DNA from 3 places in the Pseudomonas sp. Eth.TT006 genome. Region 2 is predicted to be linked to each of the others. Evidence: predicted binding sites of a transcription regulator. Region 2 holds the regulator's gene; each other region holds the start of a gene.

Region 1 (10,134 bases), on a different contig from region 2:
CCGACGGCGGTGCGCAAGCGCTCGCTGGTGGTCAGCACTTCGCCGATCATTCCGCGCTGACTGTCGAGAAATCGATTGAAGCCCCGAGCCAGATCGCCCAGCTCATCGGCGCGACTGGAATCTAACCGATGGGTCAAATCTCCACCGCCGCTACCGATTGCTACCAGCGCGGCTGTTACCTGACGAATCGGTCGTACCAATCCCTGGGCCAGCCACACCACCAGCGCCAGACACACCAGCGCTACCAGCAGACCGATGCCGCCACTCATCCACATGGCTTTTCGGGCTTCGGCATAGATCTGCGACTGTGGCACTTCGGCCACCAGTGTCCAGCCGAGATCACGCAGCGGCAGGCTGAACGCGAGGAAGTCTTCGCCGTCGCGCTGGAAGGTCGCGTTCACCGCAGTTTTTTGCCCCATGACGGCTTGCGCCGCTGAAGCACCGATCTGCTCCGCGAGGGTGCGTTTGCCACTGAACTGTGCCTCAGGATGAACCTGGATCAGACCGTCCGAGCGCACGAGATAGACCTTGCCGCGCTCGCCAAAACTGAAATTGTGGATCAGCTCCGACAGCTCTTTCATGCTCAGGCCGAGGCCCGCCACGCCGACGACTTTGCCGGCCTGCTCGACCTTCAGGTCGATGAACAACGCCAGTTCTCCGGTGGCGCCGTCGTTGTCGATATTCAGGGTGCGCGGCTGGTTGCTGTCGAGGAAGGAATAGAACCAGGCATCGGCTGGTTTGGCCCGGCTGAGGGTCCGATCCAGGCCTTTTTCGGTGATGTAATGATTGGACTCGGTGCCGATGATCAGCGCGGTGAACGCTTTGTGTTCGGCGCGGATGCCTTCCAGATACTGAGTGAAGGCCGCCATTTTGCTGCTGTCCTCACCGCCGGCCAGCCAGTCGCGGACCATGCGGTTACTGGCGATGTCCTTGGCGGCGGTCAGTGGCTGGACGAGGATGCGTTCGATGTCGTTGCGCGTCGCTTCGATGCTCGACGGCAGCGCTTGCTCGACCAGATAGCTCTGGGCGAGGCGGTTGACCACCAGGGTATAAATGCCAACCACGATCAGGATGCTGACCAGCAGGGCGGTGCCCATGCTGAGAATCAGTTGCCATTGAATACTGCGACGCCAGAACTGCATGGGAGCACCCCCAAAGAATAAGTGGCCGAAGCAATGCAACAGCCGTGCCGATTGTATACAAACCAATCGACAATTTATTCTTTGGTTGTGCGCAACCCCATCAGCCCTGATTGATGGTCTTGGCGATGGTGTCGACCGTGGCGCTGACTTGCTCTTGGTAACGGTCGAGTTCCTGCTGGTGTTGCTTCTTCATTTCGATCTGCTGCGAGCACAGATTCATCGCCGCCAGCACCAGCAGGCGGTCGCCGATCAGTGTCGGGTATTTGCGTTTGGTGTCGGCCAGTGCAGCCTTGAGCATCAAGGCTGCGTCCAGCAGGGTCTGTTCTTCCCCGGCCGGTGCCTTGATCGAATAGTCTTCCCCGAGAATGGAGATGACTTTTACCCCTGCGGTGCCGTGGTTCATGCGCTGACAGGACCTGCGTTGACGCGATCAACCAGCGCCTGGATGCGCGCGGCGGTGGCGCCGTGCTTTTCTTCCTGTTCCATCAGGCTCAGTTGCAGGCTTTCGTTTTCATCCTTGGCCTGAGCCAGCTCCATGGACAGGGTCTGGTTGGTTTGCGTCAGCGTCTGGTTCTGTTGCACCAAGTCACTGACAAGCTGTTCCAATTGGCTGAGGGATGCTTCCAACATTTTGATCTTCCAGGCGTTTTTCAAAGGGCGCGTACGATAAAGAAAAGTCATTGCCGATGCCAGGGTTTAACCGGCGCAAGGCCTTGATTTTCCTGGTGGCCGACCGTTCTCGCGAGTTTAAAAGACTGTGATCTGCCGATCTGGTTCCTGCACTTCGTCGCCCCAGGCCCCATGCGACAAATACGCACACCACCTCAAGACTTTAGTCGTATGACCGATAAGTCCCTTCATACAGCAGTCTCAGCTCGCATGGATGCGGCCCTTCTTCGGTAAGCACCCATGTCCCTTCGCAATATGAATATCGCCCCCCGGGCGTTCACTGGTTTCGCCCTGATCGGCGGCCTGATGCTGATTCTCGGCGTGTTCGCCTTGAACCAGATGAGCAAAATTCGCGGCGCGGCCGAGGACATCACGTCCAGCAGCGTGCCAAGCATCAAGAACCTCGACGAGTTCACCCAGCTGACCCTGCGCTTGCGCGTGTTGTCGTATCGCTTGCTGGTCAACCGCGAGCCGGACGTTCAGCAAAAGACCATGGAACTGCTGGACTCCCGCAACCAGCAGATCCGCGCCGCCCAATCGGCCTACGAGCCGTTGATCAGCAGCCCGCAGGAACGCGCGGCTTATGATCAATACGTGCAGCTGCTGGGCCAGTACCGGCAGATCGAAGACCGGATGAAAAGCCTGTCGCGCAACAATCAGGTGGATGAGCTGCGCAACCTGCTCAACACCGAGTTGCTGAACAACTCCGAAGCGATGAACACCGTGCTCAACCGCCTGATGCAGATCAACGGCGAGCAGATCAGCCAGACCAATCAGGAAGCGGCCGACCAGTACTCCTCGGCATTCAATCTGGTGGTGACTCTGCTGGTGATCGCCACCGGCCTGACCTTGCTGTTTGCCTGGCTGCTGACCGTCAGCATCACCAAACCGATTTCGAAAGCGCTGGACGCGGCGGAAACCATCGCCGAAGGCAACCTGACCCAGCCGATCCACGTCGACGGCAGCGACGAAGCCGGACGCTTGCTGGCTGCCATGGCCAAGATGCAGGCGAAACTGCGCGACACCTTGCAGCGTATCTCCGGCTCGGCCACACAATTGGCGTCTGCGGCGGAAGAGCTGAACAGCGTTACCGACGAAAGCGCTCGCGGTCTGACCCAGCAGAACAACGAAATCGAACAGGCCGCCACTGCGGTCAACGAAATGACCAGCGCCGTGGAAGAAGTCGCCCGCAATGCGGTGAGCACCTCGGAAGCCTCGAAAAACGCCACCACCTCGGCGGGCGACGGGCGTGACCTGGTGCAGGAAACCGTCAGCGCCATCGAACGCATGAGTGCCGACGTGCAGAGCACGGCGAACCTGATCGGCGACCTGGCGAATGAATCCCGCGACATCGGCAAGGTGCTGGACGTGATTCGCGGCCTGGCGGATCAGACCAACCTGCTCGCCCTCAACGCGGCGATCGAAGCGGCACGTGCCGGTGAAGCCGGGCGTGGTTTCGCGGTGGTGGCCGACGAAGTGCGTGCGCTGGCGCACCGCACCCAGCAGTCGACCAGCGAGATCGAACGCATGATCGGCAGCATCCAGAGCGGCACCGAACACGCCGTGGATTCGATGCGCAACAGCACCGAACGCGCCGAATCGACGCTGAACATCGCCCGTGGCGCCGGCATGTCGCTGGACACCATCAACACCGCCATCGTCGAGATCAACGAGCGCAACCTGGTGATCGCCAGCGCCGCCGAAGAACAGGCGCAAGTGGCCCGCGAAGTGGATCGCAACCTGGTCAACATCCGTGACCTGTCGGTGCAATCGGCAACCGGCGCGAATCAGACCAGTGCGGCGAGCAACGAGCTGTCGCGTCTGGCGCTGGACCTGAACAACATGGTTGGGCGCTTTAGCCTTTGATTTTTTAGATCAAGGTCAAGATCAAAAGCCACCCCCTCACCCCAACCCTCTCCCCCAAGGGGGCGAGGGGAAAGGGAGCAGATTGGGGGCTTTTCAGATCTTGAGTTCGACTCGCAATTGCAAGTCGGTGCAACTCGCATAAACACCGCGGTCAGTCCCCTCTCTGGGGGGAAGGGAGCACATCGGGGGCTTTTCAGATTGTGAGTTCGACTCGCAATTGCAAGTCGGTGCAACTCGCATAAACGCCGCGATCAGTCCCTCTCTGGGGGGAAGGGAGCAGACCGGGGGCTTTTCAGATCTTGAGTTCGACTCGCAATTGCAAGTCGGTGCACCTCGCATAAACACCGCGGTCAGTCCCCTCTCCCTCCGGGAGAGGGTTAGGGTGAGGGCAGCAATCGCCAGCCGAACCCATATCCCGCATACCCCGCTGAAAAGCTTTTTGACAGCACCGCATTTCAACAGGTTAGAATCGCTGGCACGCAGACTGCATGGTCAGTTTGTGCCCGTCTTTACGCTTCTGGAGTACTGCCTTTGAATGCGACGACCATCAACAGCCTGTTCTTGATCGGCGCGTTGCTGGTAGGTGCGAGCATTCTTGTCAGCTCTCTTTCCTCCCGTCTCGGCATCCCCATTCTGGTGATCATTCTCGCGGTCGGCATGACCGCCGGTGTCGATGGCGGCGGGATCATTTTCGATAACTACCCGACAGCCTATCTGGTCGGCAACCTTGCCCTGGCGGTGATCCTGCTCGACGGCGGCTTGCGCACCCGAGTCTCGAGTTTCCGCGTGGCCTTGTGGCCAGCGCTGTCGCTGGCGACGGTCGGGGTGTTGATCACCACCGGACTGACCGGCATGGCGGCGGCGTGGCTGTTTGATCTGAACCTGATTCAGGGCCTGCTGATCGGCGCCATCGTCGGCTCGACCGACGCCGCCGCAGTGTTTTCGCTGCTCGGCGGCAAGGGCCTCAACGAACGGGTGACCGCCAGCCTGGAAATCGAATCCGGCAGCAACGACCCGATGGCGGTGTTCCTCACCGTGACCCTGATCGACATGCTCGCCAGCGGCCAGACTGGCCTGCACTGGAGCCTGTTGACCCACCTGATCCGCGAGTTCGGCATCGGCGGCGTGATCGGTCTGGGCGGCGGCTGGCTGATGCTGCAACTGGTCAACCGGATCAACCTCGCCACCGGCCTGTATCCGATTCTGGTAATCGCCGGCGGTCTGGTGGTGTTCGCCCTGACCAACGCCCTGCACGGCAGCGGTTTCCTTGCGGTGTACCTGTGCGGCCTGGTAATCGGCAACCGCCCAGTGCGCAGCCGCCACGGTATTTTGCACATGCTTGACGGCATGGCCTGGCTGGCACAGATCGGCATGTTCCTGGTACTGGGCCTGCTGGTGACACCGCATGATTTGCTGCCGATCGCCCTGCCCGCGCTGGGCCTGGCACTGTGGATGATTCTGTTCGCCCGGCCGCTGTCGGTGCTGGTCGGCCTGCTGCCGTTCAAGGCGTTCCATGGCCGGGAAAAAGCGTTTATTTCCTGGGTCGGCCTGCGCGGCGCGGTACCGATCATTCTCGCGGTGTTCCCGTTAATGGCCGGGCTGCCGAATGCGCAGCTGTACTTCAACCTCGCGTTCTTCATCGTGCTGGTGTCGCTGCTGGTGCAGGGCACGAGCCTGCCGTGGGTGGCCAAATTGCTGAAGGTGACGGTACCGCCCGAGCCAGCGCCAATCTCCCGTTCCGCGCTGGAAGTGCACATCACCAGCGAGTGGGAGCTGTTCGTTTACAAGCTCGGCGCCGAGAAATGGTGCATCGGCTCGCCCCTGCGTGAGCTGAAAATGCCCGAAGGCACGCGGATCGCCGCGCTGTTTCGCGGCCAGCAACTGCTCCATCCGTCGGGTAGTACGGTGCTGGAAGTCGATGATTTACTGTGTGTGATCGGCCATGAACACAACCTGCCGGCCCTCGGCAAACTGTTCAGCCAGGCGCCACAACGCGGGCTGGATCTGCGCTTCTTCGGCGACTTCGTGCTCGAAGGAGACGCCCAGCTTAAAGCGGTTGCCGCGCTGTACGGGTTGCCGGCCGAAGGTATCGATCCGGACATGACCCTGGGCACGTTCATCGCCCACAAGGTCGGTGGTGCACCGATCGTGGGTGACCAGGTGGAGTGGAACAACACCCACTGGACGGTCGCGGTCATGGACGGGAACAAGATCGGCAAAGTGGGCGTCAGATTCCCCGAAGGAAGTCGCCCGGGTCCCGGTCTCTTCCTCTAAACTGCGTCCATTCTCACTTGCTTGACCGGTCTCTATGCCTACCCTGCGCTCCTTTTTTTTCGCGGCCCTGCTGGGCCTGAGTCTCTCCGTCGGCCCGCTGTACGCCGCCGAACCGCCCTCCAGCGAAGCCGTGCAGGCCAGCCTGGACAAACTGGCCGACAGTAAGCTGCCGGATGCCGATAAAAAGGCCCTGCAAACGGTCCTGCAAGGCACGCTCAATCAGCTCAACAACCGGCATGATTACGAGCAGAAGCTGATCGACCTCAAGCAGCAACTGGCGACAGCTCCCCGGCAGACCATCGAGAACACCCGCGAACTGACGCGCCTCAAGGCCACAGCCGTGGTGCCGGTGGCGCAGCGCTTCCCCAAGGAATCGATCCAGCAACTGGAGCAGATCCTCACCGAGCGTTCGACCCAGCAAAGCGATCTGCAGAAGGCTCTGGCCGACGCCAACAGCCTGATCATCACTGCGCAGACCCGCCCCGAGCGTGCGCAGGCGGAGATTTCCAGCAGCCAGACGCGTATCCAGCAGATCAACACCATCCTCAAGTCCGGCAAGGACGCGGGCAAGACCGTCAGTGCCGAGCAGCGCGATCAGTTGAATGCCGAACTCGCCGCGCTGAACGCGCTGATTCCGCTGCGCCGTCAGGAACTGGCCGGCAACAGTCAGTTGCAGGATCTGGGCAACAGCCAGCATGACCTGCTCTCGGAGAAATCCGACCGCCTCGACCGCGAGATCCAGGAACTGCAGACCCTGATCAACCAGAAGCGTCTGGCGCAGTCGCAGGAAACCGTCACCCAGCAGTCGATCGAAGCACAGAAGGCCGGCGGCAGCAGCCTGCTCGCCACCGAAAGCGCGGCCAACCTCAAGCTCTCCGACTACCTGCTGAAAAGCACCGACCGCCTCAACGAGGTCACCCAGCAGAACTTGCAGACCAAACAGCAGCTCGACACCCTGACGCAAAGCGACTCAGCCCTCGACGAGCAGATCAACGTGCTCAAGGGCAGCCTGCTGCTGTCGAAGATTCTCTATAAGCAGAAGCAGGCGCTGCCGCGACTCAAGGTTGACCGTGATCTGGCGGACCAGATCGCGGACATTCGCCTGTATCAGTTCGAAGTCAGCCAGCAGCGCGAACTGCTCAGCAGCCCGGCGACCTACGTCGACAACCTGCTGTCGACCCAGCCACCGGAGCAAGTCACCCCACAACTGCGCAAGAGCCTGCTGGAACTGGCCAACACCCGCGCCGACCTGCTGGAGCGTCTTAACCGCGAGCTGAGCGCGGTGCTCAATGAATCGATCACCCTGCAACTGAACCAGAAACAACTGCTGAGCACCGCGCAAAGCCTGCGTGCGACCCTCGACGAGCAGATGTTCTGGATTCCCAGCAACAAGCCGCTGGACGCCGAATGGATTCGCAGCGTGCCGGAACGGCTCAAACGCCAGATCGACACCCTGCCGCTGGCGTCGAGCCTGAGCGAGCTGACCGACGGCCTGACTCAGCGACCGTTGCTGTTCCTGCCGCTGGCCTTGCTGATCGGCGCCCTGCTGTGGCGGCGCAAGGCGTTGTACGCACGGTTGAACAAGGTTCACCAGGACATCGGCCATTTCAAGCGTGACAGCCAGTGGCATACGCCGCAGGCGATCCTGATCAATATTCTGCTGGCGATGCCGGTGGCGCTGGGTCTGGGCCTGTGCGGTCTGGCCCTGCAGATCGACGCCCGCGGGCAAAACGCCAATATGGGCGCGGCGCTGCTGCAGATGGGTCAGGCGTGGCTGGTGTTCTACACCGCTTACCGGATTCTTTCGCCGGGTGGCGTGGCCGAGCTGCACTTCCGCTGGGACAAACCGCAAGTCGAGTTCCTCCAGGGCTGGGTACGTCGCCTCGGGCTGGTGGTGATGGCGTTGGTGACCGTGGTGGCCGTTGCCGAGCTGCAACCGGCGGCGCTGGCCGACGATGTGATCGGCATGCCGGTGGTGCTGACCTGCTACGCGCTGATGGCGTGGCTGCTCAGCCGCTTGCTGATCAGCAGCCCGGCCCACGAAAACGCCTCGTTGTTCCGCAAGGCCGTGGGCGTGATGTTCACCCTGCTGCCGATCGCCCTGTTCGTCGCGGTGTGCTTCGGCTACTACTACACCGCACTGAAACTCAGCGACCGTTTGATCAACACCCTGTACCTGCTGATGTTCTGGCTGGTGATCGAGGCCACCTTCGTCCGCGGTCTGGCGGTCGCCGCACGGCGTCTGGCCTACCAGCGCGCCCTGGCCAAACGCCAGGCCGCCAAGGAGGCCGGCGACGGCGAAGCGGTGATCGAAGAGCCGACGCTGGACATCGAAAAGGTCAACGAACAGTCGCTGCGCCTGATCCGTCTGGCGCTGCTCGGCGGCTTCATCGCCGCGCTGTACTGGGTCTGGGCCGACCTGATTTCGGTGTTCTCGTACCTCGACAACATCACCCTTTACGAATACACCAGCGGTACTGGTGCCAACATGAGCATGGTGCCGATCAGCATCGGCGACATGCTCGGCGCGCTGATCATCATCGGCATCACCTTCGCCCTGGCGCGCAACCTGCCCGGTCTGCTCGAAGTGTTCGTGCTGTCGAAACTCAACCTGGCGCAGGGCAGCGCCTACGCGACCACGACCCTGCTGTCCTACGTGATCGCCGGCGTCGGTTTCGTCTCGACCCTGTCGACCCTCGGCGTCAGCTGGGACAAGTTGCAGTGGCTGGTGGCGGCGCTGTCGGTAGGTCTTGGTTTCGGGATGCAGGAGATTTTCGCGAACTTCATCTCCGGCATCATGATCCTGTTCGAACGCCCGGTGCGGATCGGCGACACCATCACCATTGGCAACCTCTCGGGCACGGTGAGCAAGATCCGCATCCGTGCCACGACCATCACCGACTTTGACCGCAAGGACATCATTGTCCCGAACAAGACGTTCATTACCGGGCAACTGATCAACTGGTCGCTGACCGACACCATCACCCGGGTCACGCTGAAACTTGGTGTGGATTACGGCTCCGATCTGGATCTGGTCAAGGAACTGCTGCTCAAGGCCGCCCGGGAAAACCCGCGGGTACTCAAGGAACCCGAGCCGCACGTGTACTTCCTCAACTTCGGCGAAAGCACCCTCGACCACGAATTGCGCATGCACGTGCGTGATCTCGGCGACCGCAACCCGGTGCTCGACGAAGTGAACCGCTTCATCAACCGCGAGTTCAAGAAGCAGCACATCAACATCTCCTTCCGCCAGATGGAGGTGTACCTGAAGAACCTTCATGGCCAGGAATACAAGTTGGTGCCGATCGAAGACGAGAATAAAACCGTCGTGCCGATCAGCGACGAGCAAAAGCCGCTGCAAGAGCCGCCGCCGGCCAAACTCGACTAACCGGTCTATTCCCAGCAGAATGCTCGGACATTCTGCTGGAGCCGGCCCGTGAAAGCCCTCGACGAACTGACCTTCGACAATCGTTTCGCCCGCCTCGGCGATGCGTTCTCCGCCCATGTGCTGCCCGAGCCGATCGACAACCCGCGCCTGGTCGTCGCCAGCCCGGCGGCGCTGGCGTTGCTTGATCTCGAGCCGGCCACCGCGCAGACCCAGGAATTCGCCGAACTGTTCGGCGGCCACAAGCTGTGGGCCGATGCCGAGCCACGGGCGATGGTCTATTCCGGTCACCAGTTTGGCGGCTATACCCCGCAACTGGGCGATGGTCGTGGACTGTTGCTGGGTGAGGTCTACAACAACGCCGGCGAACACTGGGACCTGCATCTGAAGGGCGCCGGGCAGACACCGTTTTCGCGCATGGGCGACGGTCGTGCAGTGTTGCGTTCGTCGATCCGTGAATTTCTCGCTTCCGAAGCGCTGCACGCGCTGAACATTCCGTCTTCACGCGCGGCCTGCGTGATCGGCTCCGACACCCCGGTGTGGCGCGAAAAGCAGGAGCGCGCAGCGATGGTGCTGCGCCTGGCGCCGAGCCACATTCGCTTCGGCCACTTCGAATACTTCTATTACACCAAGCGTCCCGAGCAGCAGAAGCAACTCGGCGAGCACGTATTGGCGCTGCACTTCCCTGAATGCCTGGAACAACCGGAGCCGTATCTGGTGATGTTCCGCGAGATCGTCGAGCGCAATGCCGAACTGATTGCCAAGTGGCAGGCCTACGGTTTCTGCCACGGGGTGATG
Region 2 (10,134 bases):
GCGCTGATGCCGCGATCATTGGCAACCGCCGTATTGCCGGCGGTGTCGAGCTGACGGCGGCACTGGATTACAAATTGTCGGCGCTGGCGCCTCGGGTTCCGAACATGGAACTCGAAGACGAGCTGCGCAAGACCCAGTCGCGCATCGTCACCGCCCAGGCCGAGCTGAGCCTGCGTGGCGAAGCCGATGGCAATACCAATCGCCAGTTGTTCGCCGGGCTGCCGATCGACGCCCGCCAGACGCTGACCGCCGGTTTGCCGCTGACCGCAGCCGAGCCGTTGAGCGAGCCGACTTACGCTGCTCCGGCACGTCCGGCGCCGGCGCCTGCCCAGGCATCTGCCGGTGTCGATCCGCGTGCACTGGACTCGATGCGTTTTGAATTGAACAGTCTGCGTGAGCTGATGGAAGTGCAGCTCGGCACCCTGGCCTGGAACCAGATGCAGGGCAGCCGTCCGGCGCAAGCCAATCTTTACCGCCGTCTGCAACGCATTGGTCTGTCCGGGCCGCTGTCGCGCGACCTGCTGGCGATGATCACCGATATCGAAGAACCACGTCAGGCCTGGCGCATGCTGCTCGCGCACCTGGCGCGGATGATTGCCGTGCCGGAAGTCGAGCCGCTGGAAGAGGGTGGAGTGATTGCCATGGTCGGCCCGGCCGGCATGGGCAAGACCACCACCCTGGCCAAGCTTGCCGCGCGCTACGTGCTCAAGTACGGCGCGCAGAACGTGGCGCTGGTCAGCATGGACAGCTTCCGCATCGGCGCGCAGGAACAACTCAAGACCCTGGGCCGCATTCTCAATGTCCCGGTGACTCACGTTGACCCGGGCCAGTCGCTGGTTCAGGCGCTGGACCCACTGCTGCGCAAACGCGTGGTGCTGATTGACACCGCCGGCCTGCAGGCCAGCGATCCGGCCCTGCGCATGCAGCTGGAAAGTCTGGCCGGGCGTGGCATCCGTTCAAAAAATTATCTGGTGCTGGCAACCACCAGCCAGAAACAGGTTCTAACCGCCGCTTATCACAGTTACAAGCGTTGCGGGCTCGCCGGGTGCATCCTGACTAAACTGGATGAAACGGCCAGTCTCGGCGAAGTGTTGAGCCTGGCAATCAGTCATGAATTGCCGGTCGCGTACCTGACCGATGGCCCACGGATTCCGGATGATCTGCATCTGCCGCGCCGTCATCAACTGGTCAGCCGCGCCGTCAGCGTGCAAATGCAGGAAGAACCCAGCGAAGAAGCCATGGCTGACATGTTCGCTGATATCTACCACAGCCCGACCAAGCAGGTTGGCTGAGGTAATGAACAGTTTTTGTACCTACATCGATGGCCTGCCACGCATTGTTCCGGTTGTGAACGCGCAGCCAGTAATGTGGCCTCCGTCTATGCAAGACAAGGTAAAGAAATAACATGGGCAGCATGCATCCCGTACAGGTGATCGCGGTGACCGGCGGCAAAGGTGGCGTCGGCAAGACTAACGTGTCAGTGAACTTGTCTCTGGCGCTGGCAGAGCTTGGCCGTCGGGTCATGCTGCTGGACGCCGACCTGGGACTGGCGAACGTTGACGTTCTGCTGGGGCTCACGCCAAAACGCACGCTGGCTGACGTGATCGAAGGTCGCTGCGAGCTGCGCGACGTGCTGTTGCAGGGGCCCGGCGGGATCCGCATCGTACCGGCCGCTTCCGGCACCCAGAGCATGGTTCACCTGAGCCCGGCACAACATGCCGGTCTGATTCAGGCCTTCAGCGACATCGGCGACAACCTCGACGTGCTGGTGATCGACACCGCTGCGGGCATTGGTGACTCGGTCGTCAGTTTCGTCCGTGCCGCGCAGGAAGTGTTGCTGGTGGTCTGCGACGAGCCGACGTCGATCACCGACGCCTACGCGCTGATCAAACTGCTTAACCGCGATTACGGCATGAACCGCTTCCGCGTCCTCGCCAACATGGCGCAGAGTCCGCAGGAAGGGCGCAACCTGTTCGCCAAGTTGACCAAGGTCACGGATCGCTTCCTCGACGTCGCCTTACAATATGTGGGTGCCGTGCCGTACGACGAAAGCGTGCGCAAGGCCGTGCAGAAGCAGCGCGCCGTCTACGAAGCCTTTCCGCGTTCCAAGTGCGCGCTGGCGTTCAAGGCGATCGCGCAGAAGGTCGATACCTGGCCGCTGCCTGCCAACCCGCGCGGTCACCTCGAGTTTTTCGTCGAACGCCTCGTGCAGCAAACGGCAGGGCCAGTGTTATGACTGCGAGCGGTATGAACTACTACAAGAAATCGGCACGTGACGCGCAGTACGAGTTGATCGAGCGTTACGCGCCACTGGTCAAACGCATTGCCTATCACTTGCTGGCGCGCTTGCCGGCGAGTGTGCAGGTCGAAGATCTGATTCAGGCGGGGATGATCGGCCTGCTCGAAGTCTCGACCAAATACGACGCCAGCAAAGGCGCCAGTTTCGAAACGTACGCGGGCATTCGCATCCGCGGCGCGATGCTCGACGAAGTACGCAAAGGCGACTGGGCACCACGCTCGGTTCACCGCAACACCCGGATGGTCAGCGATGCAATTCGCTCAATTGAAGCGAAAACCGGCCGTGACGCTAAAGATCACGAGGTTGCGGCCGAACTCCAATTGAGTCTCGACGATTACTACGGGATTTTGAATGACACCTTGGGCAGTCGCCTGTTCAGTTTCGACGACCTGTTGCAGGACGGCGAACATGAAGGGCTGCACGAGGATGGCGCCAGTGCTCATATGGAGCCGTCGCGCGATCTGGAAGATGAACGCTTCCAGGCGGCGCTGGCGGACGCGATTGCCAATTTGCCGGAGCGTGAGCGACTGGTGTTGGCGCTGTACTACGACGAAGAGCTGAACCTCAAGGAAATCGGTGAAGTCCTTGGCGTCAGTGAATCGCGGGTCAGCCAGTTACACAGCCAGTGCGCGGCCCGTTTGCGGGGGCGTTTGGGGGAGTGGCGAGCGCGCTGAAGGCAGTGTGGGGACACTGCGAACGAGGCTGGTGCGGTGGTGAACGGCACCGGTCTTGCTCTGTTGTGCTCCAGACAGTCTTTGAGTGTTACGCCGGATTGATTGAAATGGCGCGTCCAGGTGCTGGGCGCGTTTAAGACTGCTTGGAGGTCGAATTGAACAAAGACATGAAAATCCTCATCGTTGATGACTTCTCAACGATGCGGCGGATCATCAAGAACCTGTTGCGTGATCTCGGGTTCACCAACACTGTCGAGGCTGACGATGGCATCACTGCCATTCCGGTGCTCAACAGCGGCAGCATCGACTTTCTGGTAACGGACTGGAACATGCCCGGCATGACCGGTATCGACCTGCTGCGCCACGTGCGTGCCGATGAAAAGCTCAAGCACCTGCCGGTGCTGATGGTGACCGCTGAAGCCAAGCGCGAGCAGATCATCGAAGCGGCCCAGGCCGGTGTAAACGGCTATGTGGTCAAACCTTTCACGGCTCAGGCGTTGAAAGAAAAAATCGAGAAGATTTTCGAACGCATCGGCTGATGAACGCGCGGGGGAGCTATGGAGCATAACGAATCTTCACTGGGCGATTTCGAATCGACCCTGAAAAAACACGCGGTCGAACTGGTCGAGAGCCTTGAAAAAGGCAGGTTCGGCGACGCGGTGCAATTGATCCATGAGCTCAACCAGACCCGTGACCGCGGCCTGTACCAGGAAGTGGGCAAGCTCACACGTGAACTGCACAGTGCGATCGTCAACTTCCAGATCGACCCGCACATGCCGCAGGCCGAGGAAGTGTCGCAAATCACCGACGCCACCGAGCGCCTGGGCTACGTGGTCAAACTGACCGAAGCCGCGGCCAACCGCACCATGGATCTGGTGGAAAGCGCGACCCCTGTGGTCAATGGCCTGGCTGACGAAGCCCAGACCTTGAGCGCCGATTGGGGCCGCTTCATGCGCCGTGAGGTCGGGGCGGAAGAGTTCCGTGAACTGGCGCGCCGGGTCGACGGTTTTCTGACACGCAGCAGCACGGACAACCGTGCGGTGTCGAGCAATCTCAATGACATCCTGCTGGCCCAGGATTACCAGGACCTCACCGGTCAGGTGATCAAGCGCGTGACCCAACTGGTCACCGAAGTCGAAAGCAATTTGCTCAAACTCGTGCTCATGGCCAGTCAGGTCGACCGCTTTGCCGGCATCGAACATGACCGCGAAGCGATGCTTGCAGAAAAAGATCCACAAAAACATCTCTCGCAGGGTGAAGGTCCGCAGATTCATGCCGATAAACGAGAAGACGTTGTGTCCGGTCAGGACGATGTGGACGATTTGTTATCCAGCCTCGGGTTCTAGTGTTTTGGAATTTTAGGTTTTTTGGGTTTTTAGACCTGTAGGAGCACCCCATTAATGAGCTTCGGCGCCGATGAAGAGATCCTTCAGGATTTCCTGGTTGAGGCCGGCGAGATTCTTGAGCAACTGTCCGAACAACTGGTCGAGCTGGAAAGCCGCCCGGATGACGCAGATCTGCTCAACGCAATTTTTCGCGGTTTCCACACTGTAAAAGGGGGCGCCGGCTTCCTTCAGCTCAATGAGCTGGTGGAGTGCTGTCACATCGCCGAAAACGTGTTCGACATCCTGCGCAAGGGTGAGCGTCGCGTAGATGCAGAACTGATGGACGTGGTGCTTGAAGCACTGGACGCGGTGAACAGCATGTTCAGCGAAGTCCGTGAACGTGCACCGATCACCGCCGCGACCCCGGAACTGCTGGCCGCCCTGGCGCGTCTGGCCGAGCCGCAATCGGCCGACGAAGCTCCGGCATCGCCGGTGGCCGAGATGATCGAAGAGCTGGTCGTCGAGAGCGAGCCTGCCGATTCGGGCGACATCACCGATAACGAATTTGAACAGCTGCTGGATTCGCTGAGCGCCGCCAAGGCCGAAGCTGAAGCCCCGGCCGCTGCTGCCCCTGCGCCAGCTGCCGATGCGGCGGCCAGTGATGAAATCACCGACGCCGAATTCGAGTCGTTGCTCGATCAGTTGCACGGCAAAGGCCAGTTCGCGGCTGACGCGGTTGTACCGCCTGCGGCCAAGCCAGCGGCACCCGCTGCAGGCGACAGCTCGGACATCACCGACGACGAATTCGAAGCGCTGCTCGATCAGTTGCATGGCAAGGGCAACTTTGCCGTTGAAGCGCTGGAATCGGCCATCGCCTCGGCCCCGGCGGCACCTGCCGCGCCAGCGGCCGCCGCTGCCGGCAGCGACCTGATCACCGATCACGAATTCGAATCGCTGCTCGACGAATTGCACGGCAAGGGCAAATTCACCGAAGTCGGCACCGCTGCTGCGGGCAGCGCTTCGACCGTGGCCGCGCCTGCCGCCAAGGCTGCAGCCGCTCCGGCCGCTGCGCCGAAAGCCGCGCCCAAACCAGAGCCAAAAGCCGAAACGCCGAAACCGGCAGCCGCTGCTGCACCGGCTCCGGCCCGTGCCGCCGCTACGCCGCCACCGGAAAAACCGGCCAGCGAAGCCGAGACCACCGTGCGCGTCGATACCGCGCGTCTCGACGAAATCATGAACATGGTCGGCGAGCTGGTGCTGGTGCGTAACCGTCTGGTGCGCCTGGGTCTCAACAGCGGCGACGAAGCCATGTCCAAGGCCGTGTCGAACCTCGACGTGGTCACGGCTGACCTGCAGACCGCGGTGATGAAAACCCGGATGCAGCCGATCAAGAAGGTCTTCGGACGCTTCCCGCGTCTGGTTCGCGACCTCGCGCGTCAGCTCAAGAAAGAGATCAACCTGGAACTGGTGGGTGAAGAAACCGACCTCGACAAAAACCTCGTCGAGGCTCTGGCCGACCCGCTGGTCCACTTGGTGCGCAACGCGGTCGACCACGGCATCGAGTCGCCGGAAGAACGCGAAGCCTCGGGCAAGGCCCGTGGCGGCAAAGTGGTGCTGGCCGCCGAGCAGGAAGGCGACCACATCCTGCTGTCGATTTCCGATGACGGCAAAGGCATGGACCCGAACGTCCTGCGCGCCATCGCGGTAAAACGCGGGGTGATGGACAAGGACGCGGCCGATCGCCTGAGCGATACCGAGTGCTACAACCTGATTTTTGCTCCGGGCTTCTCGACCAAGACCGAGATCTCCGACGTGTCCGGTCGCGGTGTCGGCATGGACGTGGTGAAGACCAAGATTTCCCAGCTCAACGGTTCGATCAACATCTACTCGACCAAGGGCCAGGGTTCGAAGATCGTCATCAAGGTGCCGCTGACCCTGGCGATCATGCCGACCCTGATGGTGATGCTCGGCAATCAGGCGTTCGCCTTCCCGCTGGTCAACGTCAACGAAATCTTCCACCTCGACCTGTCGACCACCAACGTGGTGGACGGCCAGGAAGTGGTGATCGTGCGGGACAAGGCGCTGCCCTTGTTCTACCTCAAGCGCTGGCTGGTCAGCTCCGCCGCTCACGAAGAGCAGCGCGAGGGCCACGTGGTGATTCTTTCGGTAGGCACTCAGCGGATCGGCTTCGTCGTCGATCAACTGGTCGGCCAGGAAGAAGTGGTCATCAAGCCATTGGGCAAAATGCTGCAGGGCACTCCGGGCATGTCCGGCGCCACCATCACCGGTGACGGCCGCATCGCTCTGATCCTTGATGTTCCAAGCATGCTCAAGCGTTACGCCGCACGGCGTATTTGAATCCGGGGCGGCGGGGCGCTGACGTCCCGCTGCACCTATATGGAGTGTTTATGGCAGTCAAAGTCCTGGTGGTGGACGATTCGGGTTTTTTCCGCCGCCGCGTCTCGGAAATTCTTTCCGCGGATCCGAGCATCCAGGTGGTCGGCACCGCAACCAACGGTAAAGAGGCGATCGATCAGGCCCTGGCGCTGAAGCCGGACGTGATCACCATGGACTACGAGATGCCGATGATGGATGGCATCACGGCGGTGCGGCACATCATGCAGCGCTGCCCGACCCCGGTGTTGATGTTCTCCTCGCTGACCCACGAAGGCGCCCGGGTAACCCTGGATGCGCTGGACGCCGGCGCGGTGGATTTCCTGCCGAAGAATTTCGAAGACATCTCGCGCAATCCCGAGAAGGTCAAGCAACTGCTGTGCGAGAAGGTTCACAGCATCTCGCGCAGTAATCGTCGTTTCAGCGCTTACAGTGCTCCGGCTCCGGCCGCTGCACCGACGCCTGCGCCAGCTCCGGCTCCTTCGGCATCCAGCTTCAGCAGCCACGGCAGCAGCGCACCGGCCCGTCCGGCGCCTGCAGCGGCACCTGCGCGTGCACCGGCCGCCAGCGCTTCTTCGGCTGCGCCAAAACGCAAAGCCTACAAACTGGTGGCGATCGGTACCTCGACCGGCGGCCCGGTGGCGCTGCAACGGGTGCTGACGCAGTTGCCGGCGAACTTCCCGGCACCGATCGTGCTGATCCAGCACATGCCGGCGGCCTTCACCAAAGCGTTCGCCGAACGCCTCGACAAGCTATGCCGCATCAGCGTCAAGGAAGCCGAGGATGGTGACATCCTGCGTCCGGGCCTGGCGCTGCTGGCCCCGGGTGGCAAGCAGATGATGATCGACGGCCGTGGCGCGGTGAAAATCCTGCCGGGCGACGAGCGTCTGAATTACAAGCCGTGCGTGGACATCACCTTCGGTTCCGCAGCCAAATCCTACGCTGACAAAGTTCTGGCGGTGGTGTTGACCGGCATGGGCGCCGACGGCCGCGAAGGCGCGCGTCTGCTCAAGCAGGGCGGCAGCTCGGTGTGGGCGCAGGACGAAGCCAGTTGCGTGATCTACGGCATGCCGATGGCCATCGTCAAAGCCGATCTGGCTGACGCGATCTACAGCCTGGACGACATCGGCAAGCACATCGTCGAGGCGTGTATCTGATGGATGTTCTAAGCCTCATCGGGATCATCCTGGCGTTCGTCGCGATCATCGGCGGCAACTTCCTGGAAGGCGGTCACCTCGGCGCACTGGCCAACGGCCCGGCCGCGCTGATCGTGCTCGGTGGCACCATCGGCGCAGCGCTGCTGCAATCGCCGATGAGCGCCTTCAAGCGCGCCATGCAGATCCTTGCCTGGATCCTGTTCCCGCCACGGGTCGACCTCGCCGGCGGCATCGACCGCGTGGTCAACTGGAGCCTCACCGCGCGCAAGGAAGGCCTGCTCGGCCTCGAAGGCGTGGCCGATGCGGAACCGGACAACTACTCGCGCAAAGGCCTGCAACTGTTGGTCGATGGCGCCGAGCCGGAAGCCATTCGCAGCATCCTCGAGGTGGATTTCTACACCCAGGAAGCCCGCGACATCGAGGCCGCCAAAGTCTTCGAAAGCATGGGCGGCTACGCGCCGACCATCGGCATCATCGGGGCGGTGATGGGCCTGATTCATGTGATGGGCAATCTGGCTGATCCGTCGCAACTGGGCAGTGGTATCGCCGTGGCGTTCGTTGCGACCATCTACGGTGTCGCCAGCGCCAACCTGGTGTTGCTGCCGGTGGCGGCCAAGCTCAAGTCAATCGCGTTGCGGCAGTCGCGTTATCGCGAAATGTTGCTGGAAGGAATCTTGTCGATCGCCGAAGGTGAAAACCCTCGCTCTATCGAGCTGAAGCTTCAGGGCTTCATGGATTGATGGGGGTAATGGACTATGGCTCGCCGCAGGCATCAGGAAGAACACGTTAACCACGAGCGCTGGCTCGTGTCCTACGCGGATTTCATCACGCTGCTGTTCGCGTTCTTCGTGGTGATGTACTCGATTTCGTCGATCAACGAAGGCAAGTACAAGGTCATTTCCGAAGCGCTCATCGGGGTCTTCACCGACTCCGACCGCTCGCTCAAACCGATCCCGATCGGTGACGAGCGACCGAAGACCGTGACCCCGGCCAAGCCGCTGGTCAAGGATGCCGAACAGGTCGATGCCGGTATCGCCGGTGCCAGCGATCCGCTGAAAAGCATCGCCGATGACATCAGTGCGGCGTTCGGCGACCTGATCGCGTCCAATCAGATGACCGTGCGTGGCAACGAGTTGTGGGTCGAGATCGAACTCAATTCCAGCCTGTTGTTCGGCAGCGGCGACGCCATGCCGAGCAACATGGCCTTCAACATCATCGACAAGGTCGCAGCGATCCTCAAACCGTTCGACAACCCGATCCACGTCGAAGGCTTTACCGACGATCAGCCGATCCGCACCGCGCAGTACCCGACCAACTGGGAGCTGTCTTCGGCGCGGTCGGCGAGCATCGTGCGCATGCTGGCGATGCAGGGCGTCAACCCGGGCCGACTGGCCTCGGTGGGCTACGGCGAGTTCCAGCCGGTGGCCAACAACGCCACCGCTGAAGGCCGGGCGAAGAACCGGCGGGTGGTGCTGGTGGTGTCGCGCAATCTCGATGTCCGCCGCAGTCTGACCGGTACCGGCACCGCCAATGCGCAACCGGACGCGGCATTGAAGCGTGCTGGCACACAAACTGCACCGACCGCGGTCAAGACGCCGGGACGCGAGAGTGCCGTCAATTCTCCGTCGCCCGCATTAATACGCTGAACCATGTCTCGGTCGAGCATCTCGACCGGGAGGAACGAACTGAATGAGAGTCTGGGCAGTCGCCAATCAAAAGGGTGGTGTCGGTAAAACCACATCTTCCATCGCTTTAGCCGGATTGCTGGCGGAGGCGGGCAAGCGCGTGGTTGTGGTCGATCTCGACCCACACGGCTCGATGACCAGCTATTTCGGCTACGACCCCGACAGCCTGGAACACAGCAACTACGACCTGTTTCTGCACCGTGGCAGCGTGCCGCAAGGCTTGCCCGGCCAGTTGCTGCTGTCGACCAGCGACGAACGCATTTCCCTGCTGCCGTCGAGCACTGCACTGGCGACCCTCGAGCGGCAGTCGCCGGGGCAGAGTGGCCTGGGGCTGGTGATCGCCAAGAGTCTGGCGCAGCTGTGGCAGGACTTCGATTACGCGATCATCGACAGCCCGCCGTTGCTCGGGGTGCTGATGGTCAACGCTCTGGCTGCGAGCCAGCAACTGGTGATCCCGGTGCAGACCGAGCATCTGGCCGTTAAAGGCCTGGAGCGCATGGTCAACACCTTGGCGATGATCAATCGCTCGCGCAAGCAGGCGCTGCCGTTCAGCATCGTGCCGACCCTGTTCGACCGCCGTACCCAGGCGTCGCTGGGCAC
Region 3 (10,134 bases), on a different contig from region 2:
GCACTCGCCGAACTCGATTCATCCGCGCCGCCCGCCACTTCACTGGCCACCTGACCGATATTGATCACGTTGCGGTTGATGTCATCGGCCACCGCGCTCTGTTCTTCCGCCGCGCTGGCGATCTGCGTGTTCATGTCGTTGATCACCGATACCGCCTGAGTAATCGTCTCCAGCGCTTCGGCGGCTTTCGCCGCGTGCTGTACGCTTTCGTCGGTGCGGTTCTGGCTGTCTTCCATGACCCGCACCACATCGCGGGTGCCCTGTTGCAGTTGCTGGATCATGCTCTGGATTTCTTCGGTAGCTTTCTGGGTCTTCTGCGCCAGATTGCGCACTTCGTCCGCCACCACCGCAAAACCGCGACCCTGTTCGCCGGCCCGTGCCGCTTCGATTGCCGCGTTCAGTGCCAACAGGTTGGTCTGCTCGGCGATGCCGCGAATCGCGGTGAGGATTGCGTTGATGTTCTCGCTGTCCTTGGCCAGGGTCTGCACCACTTCCACGGCCTTGCCGATTTCCACCGCCAGCACGCCAATCGAATTCGACGTGTCGCGGACAATCTGCATGCCCTGGCCGGCAGCCTGGTCTGCATGGCTGGCGGCTTGCGCGGCCTGGGTGGCATTACGTGCCACGTCTTGCGCGGTCGCGGTCATTTCCTGCACGGCGGTGGCGACCTGATCGATCTCGGCCATCTGTTTCTGGATGCCGATGTTGGTGCGAATCGCGATATCGGCCGTGTGTTCGGAAGAATCGCTGACGCTCTGCACCGACGTCACCACCTGGGTGATCATCGCCTGCAACTTGGCGAGGAAGGTGTTGAAGCCCTTGGCAATCGAACCCAGTTCATCGCTGCGATCACTGGTCAAACGACGGGTCAGGTCGCCTTCACCTTTGGCAATGTCATCGAGCATGGCGACCATCTGCTTCAGCGGTCGGGCGATGCCGTGACCCACCAGCCAGATCACCAGCAGACCGATGCCGGCGATGATCAGACCGACCATGGCCATGCCGAAGGTGTCGGATTTGCGCTGGTCATCCAGATCGGCCTGAAGTTTCTGCAGATCCGCCATCACCGCGTGCAATGGCAGCTGCAGCATCAAGGTCCAGCGCGCCTCGGTCTGACCGATGCCGAATGGCAGGTACAACTCGATGCGGTCCTTGTCCTTGTTGACCGAATAAGTGACCTCGCCGCGCTTGAGGCTGGCCATGTTGGCGATCTGCCCGGCGTCGAGAATGTCGCTGACCTTCTCGCCGAATTTGCTGGTGTCCTTGGTGTAGGCAACGATCCGCCCGTTGCCGCCGATCAGGGCCATTTGCCCGGCGCCGCTGTACAGCTTCTGGTTGGCAGCGACGAGCATTTCCTGAATGAAGTTCACCGACAGGTCGGCGCCAACGATGCCCTGGAAGGCGCCGTTGACCATGATCGGTTCAATGAACGAGGCGAGCATGACGATCTTGTCGCCGACCTTGTATGGCGCCGGATCGATCACGCAGGGCTTTTTGCTTTCCTTCGAGCACAGGTAGTACTCGCTGGCGCGTACGCCAGTGGACAGGAGTTTCTGGTCGTCGACGTCCACCAGTTTGTCCACGCCGAGGGTGCCGTCGTCATTGCGGAACCACCAGGGCAGGAAGCGCCCGTCGGCGGCGTTGATGCCGACCACGCTGGTGCCGACGTAGGCCGCGTCATTGTGGTCCAGCGCGTTTTTTTCCCAGCCGATGTAGGTGCCGAGAATCTTCGGGTTCTTTTCGACGTTCTCTTTGATCAGGCTGATCAATTGCTCGCGGCTGAGGCTCAGGCGCGGCTGGCCATCGGCACCGGGCGTGCCGAGCAGGGCGTTGACCCGCACCAGACCACCGGCAATCAGCAGCGGCGCTTCGAGTTCGCGCTGAATCTGGCTGACCTGGGTCTGCGCCAGCGAGGTCAGGCGTTGCTCGATGACTTGCTCGAACTGCGCCTGGGTGCGCTGCTGCACCATCTCTTGCGTACGCGCGCCGGAGAACAGCGCATACAACACCAGCGCGGCGACCACGCTGAGGACGATGGCGCCGGCCAGGGCGGCGACGGAAAACTGGATCGACTTGAACTTCATGGGAGCTCCGCACGCAAGAGGACGTCTGCGTTGTTGTATCGGCCGCCGGCCGCGCGCCATGAGCGGCGGGCGGCGCAAAGGGCGGCAGATGTCGCAAATGGATCGGTGCGCGACGCACTGGCAAGTCGCTTGGCGGTCGCTGTGAATTTTTCACGACAACGGCGGTGGGAAACGTCGGAAAGACGCTGCAACACGTCTGTTGTATCTGGCGCCGATACAATTCACCCCCTACGATACGCGGCATGTTTTCAGGGAGCTTTTGAATGAACAAGACATTGGTTGTGAGTGCACTGAGCGCAGCGTTGCTGCTGGCCGGTTGTCAGTCGGTCAACACCACCAGCGGCGGCGCCGTGGGTGTGGAGCGCAAGCAGTACATGTTCAGCATGCTGTCCTCGCAAGAGGTCGACCAGATGTATGCCCAGTCCTATCAGAAGACCGTTGGCGAAGCGTCGAGCAAGGGTGTGCTGGACAAGACCAGCCCGGAAGCCAAGCGGGTGCAGGCGATTGCCAACCGGCTGATCGCCCAGGCGCCGAACTTCCGCCCGGATGCCGCGCAATGGCAGTGGGAGGTCAACCTGATCAAGAGCGATGAGCTCAACGCCAACTGCGGCCCTGGCGGCAAGATCATTTTCTACACCGGACTGATCGACAGCCTGAAACTGACCGACGATGAGATCGCTGCGGTGATGGGCCATGAAATCGCCCACGCCCTGCGCGAGCACGGTCGTGAAGCGATGTCCAAGGCTTACGGGATCGAGATGGCCAAGCAGGGCGCCGGCGCGTTGCTCGGTCTGGGTCAGGACAGCCTGGCGCTGGCCGACACCGTCGCCAACTACGGCATGACCTTGCCCAACAGCCGCGCCAACGAAAACGAAGCTGACCTGATCGGCCTCGAACTGGCCGCGCGCGCCGGCTACAACCCGAACGCGGCGATCACCTTGTGGAACAAGATGAGCAAGGCCTCGGAAGGTGCACCGCCGGAATTCATGAGCACCCACCCGGCCTCGTCCAGCCGGATCGCCTCGTTGCAGGCGGCGATTCCGAAGGTGATGCCGCTGTACGAAAAAGCCCCGAAATCTTAAAAAGATCAGGGCTATTTGTGGCGAGGGGATTTATCCCCGATGGGGCGCGAAGCACCCCCAGGACTGCTACTTCGGTGTGTCAGGCATATCGCGTGCATAGATCTTGGGGCCGCTTCGCAGCCCAACGGGGATAAATCCCCTCGCCACATTAGAATTCCACCAGATGACGGTTAAACCCAACCACTGCTCTGCATCGCCTTGTACACCGCAACGATTGCCAGAATCATGAATGCCGAAGCCGCGAGGCGACGGATCAAGGTCAATGGCAGTTTGTCTGCCGCAAAGTTACCCGCCAAGACCACCGGCACGTTGGCAATCAGCATGCCCGCCGTGGTGCCGATAATCACCAGCCACAATTCAGGGTATTGCGCCGCCAGCATCACGGTGGCGATCTGCGTCTTGTCGCCGATTTCCGCGAGGAAAAACGCAATCAGCGTGGTCAAGAATGGCCCGAACTTGCGGGCGGTGCTGGCTTCTTCGTCGTCCATCTTGTCCGGAACCAGGGTCCACAGCGCGGTGGCGGTGAAGCTCGCGGCGAGAATCCAGTGCAGCACCGAATCGGAGAAGAAACTGCCGAACCACGCGCCTACCGCACCGGCCGCCGCATGGTTGGCCAGGGTCGCGGCAACGATACCGGCGATGATCGGCCAGGGTTTACGAAAGCGAGCGGCGAGAATCAGCGCGAGCAGTTGCGTCTTGTCGCCGATTTCGGCCAAGGCAACGATTGCGGTGGGAACGAGTAACGAGTCCAGCATCAGGATTTTCCTAAGGGGCGGGTCGACACGGCTATGACACGTACAGCCTTCCCGCCCCGGGTAAGGTGTGCGTGTCATAGGTCTTGTCAAACCCTGCGATCCGTCTGCTGCGGACGCGTGGGTCGCATACGCCATGATCTGAGGATCAAGTATGTTGACGTATGCCGGACGAGCTTGGCGCTCGTGGGAGACTACTCCCCTAGGACGGAGCGGATTCTGCCTAGGCAGAACCCATTCGGCAAGTGCTAATTTTCAACCACGCTTGGCCCGGTAAATCCGGAAACCGTTGCCCTCGGCCTTGATCGCGCACACGCCCAGATGCTCTTCGATCAGCGGCTGATACTTCAGGAAACTGTTTGCCACCAGTCGCAGTTCGCCGCCGTTTTTCAGATGTTTTGCCGCTTTTCGCAGCAAGTTCTCGGTGGCGAAATAGTCGGTGTGCACGCCGACATGGAACGGCGGGTTGCTCAGAATCGCGTTCAAACCCATTGGCGCGGCATCGATGCCGTCGCCGGTCAGCACTTCCGCTTCCAGACCGTTGGCTGCCAGGGTCAGACGACTGCTGGCGGCGGCGAAGGCATCGACGTCGAGCAAGGTCACCTGGTTATGCGGATAGCGACGCTTGACCGCAGCGCCCAACACGCCGGCGCCACAACCGAAATCCAGCAGATGTCCGCTTGGCAATTTGTCCAGGTGTTCCAGGAGCAGGGCGCTGCCGCGATCCAGTCGACCATGGCTGAACACACCTGGCAGGCTGATGACTTTCAACGGGCCTTCGGCCAGTGGCAGTTCATAGGTTTGCGCCAGGCTTTCCAGCGATTTGGCTGCAGGCGCATTGGCCACGGTGACCTGCCACAGTTGGCAATGACGCGCGCTGTCGAGTTTGCGTGGTTTACCGAACGGGTTGAGCTGTTTCGAAGCGCCTTCGATACCGCTGCGTTTTTCTCCGACCAGAAACACCTCACGCCCTGCCAGACGCGCGGCCACGGCGTTGAGAATGTAGTCGGTCAGGTCCTTGGACTTGGGCAAGAACACCACGGCGCTATCGAACTCGCGCTCCGGCACGTTCACACCGAAATGGCTGCGACCTTCGAAGCGTGCATCGAGTGCCGCCTGATCGCCAGCGTGCCAGCACCAGCCGAAGGCATTCGGCAGACGCCCGAGCAAATCGTCGGCGGGCAACCCGGCCAGCAACAGCGAACCCTGGAATAACTCGGCCTGACGAAGCAGTACTTCACTGCGCGGATCCATAACTGCTCCTTGAAAAAAAGTGCCGCAGTTTATCAACTGACGACCCGCAGCGCTTTACCGCTGAAGAACGCCTGCGCGTTTTCAGTCAATTGGCCGACGATGCGTTGCCGCGCCTCGCGGCTGCCCCAGGCGTTGTGCGGGGTGACGATTAGTCGCGGAATGTCGGTGGCCAGCAGCGGATTGCCATTGACCGGCGGTTCGACGCTTAGCACATCGGTGGCCGCGCCGCCGAGGTGACCGTTGCGCAAGGCATCGGCCAGCGCCTGTTCGTCGATCAAGCCACCACGGGCGGTGTTGACCACAAAGGCGCCGGGTTTCATCGCCGCCAGTTCGCGGGCACCGATGAAATGCCGGGTGTGTTCGTTGAGGGGGCAGTGCAAAGTCAGGGCGTCGATCTGCGGCAGCAACTCGTTCAGCGGCAAACGGTCCGCGCGGGCCGGACGGCCGGGAATCTGCCCAAGCAGCACACGCATGCCAAACGCTTCGGCCAGTCGCGCGACCGCACCACCGAGCTCGCCGTGCCCGAGCAGGCCGAGGGTTTTGCCTTCCAGTTCAACGATCGGATAGTCCAGCAGACAGAACTGTTTCGCCTGCTGCCAGCGACCTTCGCCGATGGCTTTCTGGTAATCCGCGAGGCGTGTGGCGAGGTTGAGCAGCAACATGATCGTGTGCTGCGCCACCGACGGCGTACCGTAACCCTGGCAATTGCACACGGTGATGCCGTGCGAGCGGGCCGCGTCCAGATCGACGTTGTTGGTCCCGGTGGCAGTGATCAGAATCAGTTGCAGATCAGGATTGGCGGCCATCGCGGCGGCGTCGATGCGGACCTTGTTGGTGATCGCCACCGTGGCGCCTTGCAGACGTTCGCTGACCTGTTCGGGCAAGGTCTGGGCGAACAGCTGCAGATCGCTGAAGCAGGCACGCAACGGGCTGAGGTCGAGATCGCCGAGATCCAGGGAAGGGTGGTCGAGGAATACGGCGCGGCGCGGGTTGCTCATCAACTGTACCTTTTGTGCGATGGACGGAAGGCGTAATCTGCCGAGCCTACCAGATGAAACAATTGGATAGGCAGAGCACAAAAGTCTGATGCGATGCATCGCAATGTGGATAACTCTGTGGCGAGGGGATTTATCCCCGATGGTGCGCGAAGTGCACCCTGAACTGGTAAACGCGTCGAAACAGTTACACCGCATGCACTGAATTTACGACTGCTGCGCAGCCGAACGGGGATAAATCCCCTCGCCACAAGTTAGAGTTAGCCGCGCATTTGTTTTTGACCAAGCTGCCCCAGAGGAACCCTCATGTACTGGACCGAGTTCTTGACCGTTGCACTGATCCATCTGTTGGCCGTGGCCAGCCCCGGCCCGGACTTTGCCGTGGTGGTGCGCGAGAGCGTGACCCATGGTCGCCGCGCCGGCACCTGGACGGCGCTGGGCGTGGGCTCGGCGATTTTCCTCCACGTCGGGTATTCGCTGCTGGGCATCGGCCTGATCGTGTCGCAATCGATCGTGCTGTTCAACGCCTTGAAATGGGCCGCCGCCGCTTACCTGCTGTACATCGGCTTCAAGGCCTTGCGTGCGCAACCGGCGAAACCCGTCACTGACGATCTGCACAAGGAAGCTGGTGTCCGCACCGCGCGTGGCGCCTTCACCTCGGGCTTCGTCACCAATGGCCTGAACCCGAAAGCCACGCTGTTCTTCCTCTCGCTGTTCACCGTGGTGATCAACCCGCACACCCCGCTGACGGTGCAGGCCGGGTACGGGGTTTATCTGGCGCTGGCCACGGCGACCTGGTTCTGTCTGGTGGCGATGCTGTTCAGTCAACAGCGCGTGCGCGCCGGTTTCGCCCGCATGGGCCACTGGTTCGACCGCACCATGGGCGCGGTGCTGATCGCCATCGGCGTAAAGCTCGCCTTCACCGAAATGCACTGAGCAAACCCCACCGCCCCCTGTAGGAGCTGCCGAAGGCTGTGATCTTTTGACTTTGATGTTCAAAAACAAGATCAAAAGATCGCAGCCTGCGGCAGCTCCTACAGGAGTTCGCTCAGTTTGCTGAGGGTTGATCGGGTGTTGAATACCGGCAAATGCTGGCGCAAAGCTAGCATTTGTACGGCTCTGCAAATCATTCCTTTGGCTGATTTGGCTGGGGTATAACCGCTCTAGAGTTACGCTCTCTACGCCAACACCGTGCAGCCAGAAAAGGGATTCATATGTTGCAGACTCGCGTCATTCCCCCGGCCGATGGGGCCTACCAGTATCCATTGCTGATCAAACGGCTGCTGATGTCTGGCGCCCGTTACGAGAAAACCCGCGAGATCATCTACCGAGACCAGTTGCGCTACAGCTATCCAACGCTGATCGAGCGCGTGGCGCGGCTGGCCAACGTGTTGACGGCGGCCGGCGTGAAGGGGGGTGACACCGTGGCGGTGATGGACTGGGACAGCCATCGCTACCTGGAATGCATGTTCGCCATCCCGATGATTGGCGCGGTGATTCACACCATCAACGTGCGCCTGTCGCCGGAGCAGATTCTCTACACCATGAACCACGCCGAGGACCGCTTCGTGCTGGTCAACAGCGAGTTCGTCGGGCTGTACCAGGCCATCGCGCCGCACCTGACCACGGTGGAGAAAACCCTGCTGCTGACCGATCTGCCGGAAAAAACCGCCGAGCTGCCGAACCTGGTCGGCGAGTACGAGCAACTGCTGGCCGCCGCGAGTGCGCAGTACGACTTCCAGGACTTCGACGAAAACTCGGTCGCCACCACGTTCTACACCACCGGCACCACCGGCAACCCGAAGGGCGTGTACTTCACCCATCGGCAACTGGTGCTGCACACCATGGGCGTGGCGACCATCATGGGCGCGATCGACAGCGTGCGCCTGCTCGGCACCAACGACGTGTACATGCCGATCACCCCGATGTTTCATGTGCATGCCTGGGGGCTGCCGTACGTGGCGACCATGCTCGGGCTCAAGCAGGTTTACCCGGGGCGCTACGACCCGGAATTGCTGGTCGAGCTGTGGCGCAAGGAGAAGGTCACGTTCTCCCACTGCGTGCCGACTATCCTGCAAATGCTGCTCAACGCCAAAGGCGCGCAGGGCACCGATTTTGGTGGCTGGAAAATTGTCATTGGCGGCAGCGCGCTCAACCGCACCCTGTATGAAACCGCCAAGACCCGCGGTATTCAGCTGACGGCGGCGTACGGCATGTCGGAGACCGGGCCACTGGTCTCCTGTGCGCACCTCAACGACGAGTTGATGGCCGGCAGCGAAGACGAGCGCACCACTTACCGGATCAAGGCCGGGGTGCCGGGGCCGCTGGTGGAAGCAGCGATCGTCGACAGCGAAGGTAACTTCCTCCCCGCCGACGGTGAAACCCAGGGTGAACTGGTGCTGCGTGCGCCGTGGCTCACCGAAGGTTATTTCAATGAGCCGCAGAAGGGCGCCGAGCTGTGGGCCGGCGGCTGGCTGCACACCGGCGATGTGGCCACCCTCGACAGCATGGGTGTGATCGATATCCGCGACCGGATCAAGGACGTGATCAAGACCGGCGGCGAATGGATCTCCTCGCTGGACCTCGAAGACCTGATCAGCCGTCACGTCGCGGTACGTGAAGTAGCAGTGGTGGGCATTGCCGATCCGCAGTGGGGCGAGCGACCGTTTGCGCTGCTGGTGATCCGCGAAGGGCACGAAATCGGCGCGCGCGAACTCAAGGAGCACCTCAAGCCGTTCGTGGAATTGGGGCATCTGAGCAAGTGGGCGATTCCGAGTCAGATTGCCCTTGTTACGGAAATTCCCAAGACCAGTGTCGGCAAGCTCGACAAGAAGCGCATTCGCCTCGACATCACTGAATGGCAGACCAACAACAGCACCTTCCTTTCGACGCTCTGAGCGTCTGCTGGCGCGCCGAAAATGGCGCGCCAGACCCACCAAGCAAGCGCTTGGCTTGTTAAATCCGAATTTTCAGCCATCCTTGCGAGGCCGACATGTGTCGGACTGGCGAAAGGACTGTTCCAGAGTGGCCGGCAGCTGCAAATCACACTTTAGAGGGATCAAGCAGTACCACCTGCTGGCTATAGTCCGCTCAAGGATTTTTAAGAACGGGGCACACGCACGACACGGGGCGATGCAATTTTGGAGTGACGTCGGGCAGCTACTGGCTCCCGGTCTTCCAGGCGTTTTTAAAAGTACTCAATGCCATAACAATAATGCACATGGAGTAGCGTCGATGACATCAGTAAACCAGTTCTGGCGCCGGGCTAAACTGCCTCTGGCCGTCAGTCTTGCCTCTACGCTCGCCGGGCCCGCATTCGGCGTCAGTTTCAACGTCGGTGAAATCGAAGGTCAGTTCGACTCTTCGCTCTCCCTGGGCATGAGTATCTCGACTCAGCAGCCGAACAAGGACCTTATTGGTGTCAACAACGGCGGCAAGGGCCTGTCCCAGACCTCCGACAACGGCCACCTGAACTTCAAGAGCGGGCAAGCCTTCTCGAAGATCTTCAAGGGCATCCATGACCTCGAATTGAAATACGGTGACACCGGGGTCTTCGTCCGGGGCAAATACTGGTACGACTTCGCGCTGCAGAACCAGGACCTGGAATACAAGGACGTCAGCAACCACAACCGCGATGTCGCGGCGCGTTCCTCCGGCGGGCAGATCCTCGACGCCTTCGTTTACCACAACTACTCGATTGCCGATGAGCCGGGTTCGGTGCGTCTGGGCAAGCAGGTGGTGAACTGGGGCGAAAGTACCTTCATCGGCGGCGGCATCAACTCGATCAACCCGATCGACGTCTCCGCCTTCCGCCGTCCGGGCGCCGAGATCAAGGAAGGCCTGATCCCGGTCAACATGTTCTACGTATCGCAGAGCCTCACCGAAAACCTCTCGGCCGAAGGTTTCTATCAGATCGACTGGCAGAAAACCGTGACCGACAACTGCGGCACGTTCTTCTCGCAGCCGG

Evidence for each region. Region 2 encodes FliA, which starts transcription of late flagellar genes. Its sites were predicted from a motif close to CTAAAGTTTNNNNNNNNNNNGCCGNTAA; they were not measured.
Region 1: ACXR0M_RS11230 (methyl-accepting chemotaxis protein) is a predicted target of FliA. The motif match lies at 1,966-1,993, and genes of this name have one in related genera.
Region 3: ACXR0M_RS11595 (methyl-accepting chemotaxis protein) is a predicted target of FliA. The motif match lies at 2,120-2,147, and genes of this name have one in related genera.

Annotation. Positions count from the first base shown of each region.
Region 1 is NZ_JBTJEN010000005.1:364,465-374,598, reverse strand. It holds partial or broken gene ACXR0M_RS11245 (HAMP domain-containing protein) at 72-1,097, opposite strand; gene ACXR0M_RS11240 (cell division protein ZapA) at 1,243-1,545, opposite strand; gene ACXR0M_RS11235 (hypothetical protein) at 1,542-1,772, opposite strand; gene ACXR0M_RS11230 (methyl-accepting chemotaxis protein) at 2,052-3,677, shown strand; gene ACXR0M_RS11225 (potassium/proton antiporter) at 4,209-5,951, shown strand; gene mscK (mechanosensitive channel MscK) at 5,986-9,339, shown strand; gene selO (protein adenylyltransferase SelO) at 9,388-10,134, shown strand, end outside.
Region 2 is NZ_JBTJEN010000015.1:96,325-106,458, reverse strand. It holds gene flhF (flagellar biosynthesis protein FlhF) at 1-1,292, shown strand, start outside; gene fleN (flagellar synthesis regulator FleN) at 1,406-2,236, shown strand; gene fliA (RNA polymerase sigma factor FliA) at 2,233-2,973, shown strand; gene ACXR0M_RS22015 (chemotaxis response regulator CheY) at 3,141-3,512, shown strand; gene ACXR0M_RS22010 (protein phosphatase CheZ) at 3,531-4,319, shown strand; gene ACXR0M_RS22005 (chemotaxis protein CheA) at 4,374-6,656, shown strand; gene ACXR0M_RS22000 (protein-glutamate methylesterase/protein-glutamine glutaminase) at 6,707-7,849, shown strand; gene ACXR0M_RS21995 (flagellar motor protein) at 7,849-8,589, shown strand; gene motD (flagellar motor protein MotD) at 8,605-9,495, shown strand; gene ACXR0M_RS21985 (ParA family protein) at 9,539-10,134, shown strand, end outside.
Region 3 is NZ_JBTJEN010000006.1:66,138-76,271, forward strand. It holds gene ACXR0M_RS11595 (methyl-accepting chemotaxis protein) at 1-2,084, opposite strand, end outside; gene ACXR0M_RS11600 (M48 family metallopeptidase) at 2,348-3,166, shown strand; gene ACXR0M_RS11605 (TMEM165/GDT1 family protein) at 3,337-3,921, opposite strand; yybP-ykoY riboswitch at 4,010-4,134, opposite strand; gene ACXR0M_RS11610 (methyltransferase) at 4,174-5,172, opposite strand; gene ACXR0M_RS11615 (2-hydroxyacid dehydrogenase) at 5,205-6,170, opposite strand; gene ACXR0M_RS11620 (LysE family translocator) at 6,474-7,103, shown strand; gene ACXR0M_RS11625 (fatty acid--CoA ligase) at 7,382-9,064, shown strand; gene ACXR0M_RS11630 (DUF1302 domain-containing protein) at 9,402-10,134, shown strand, end outside.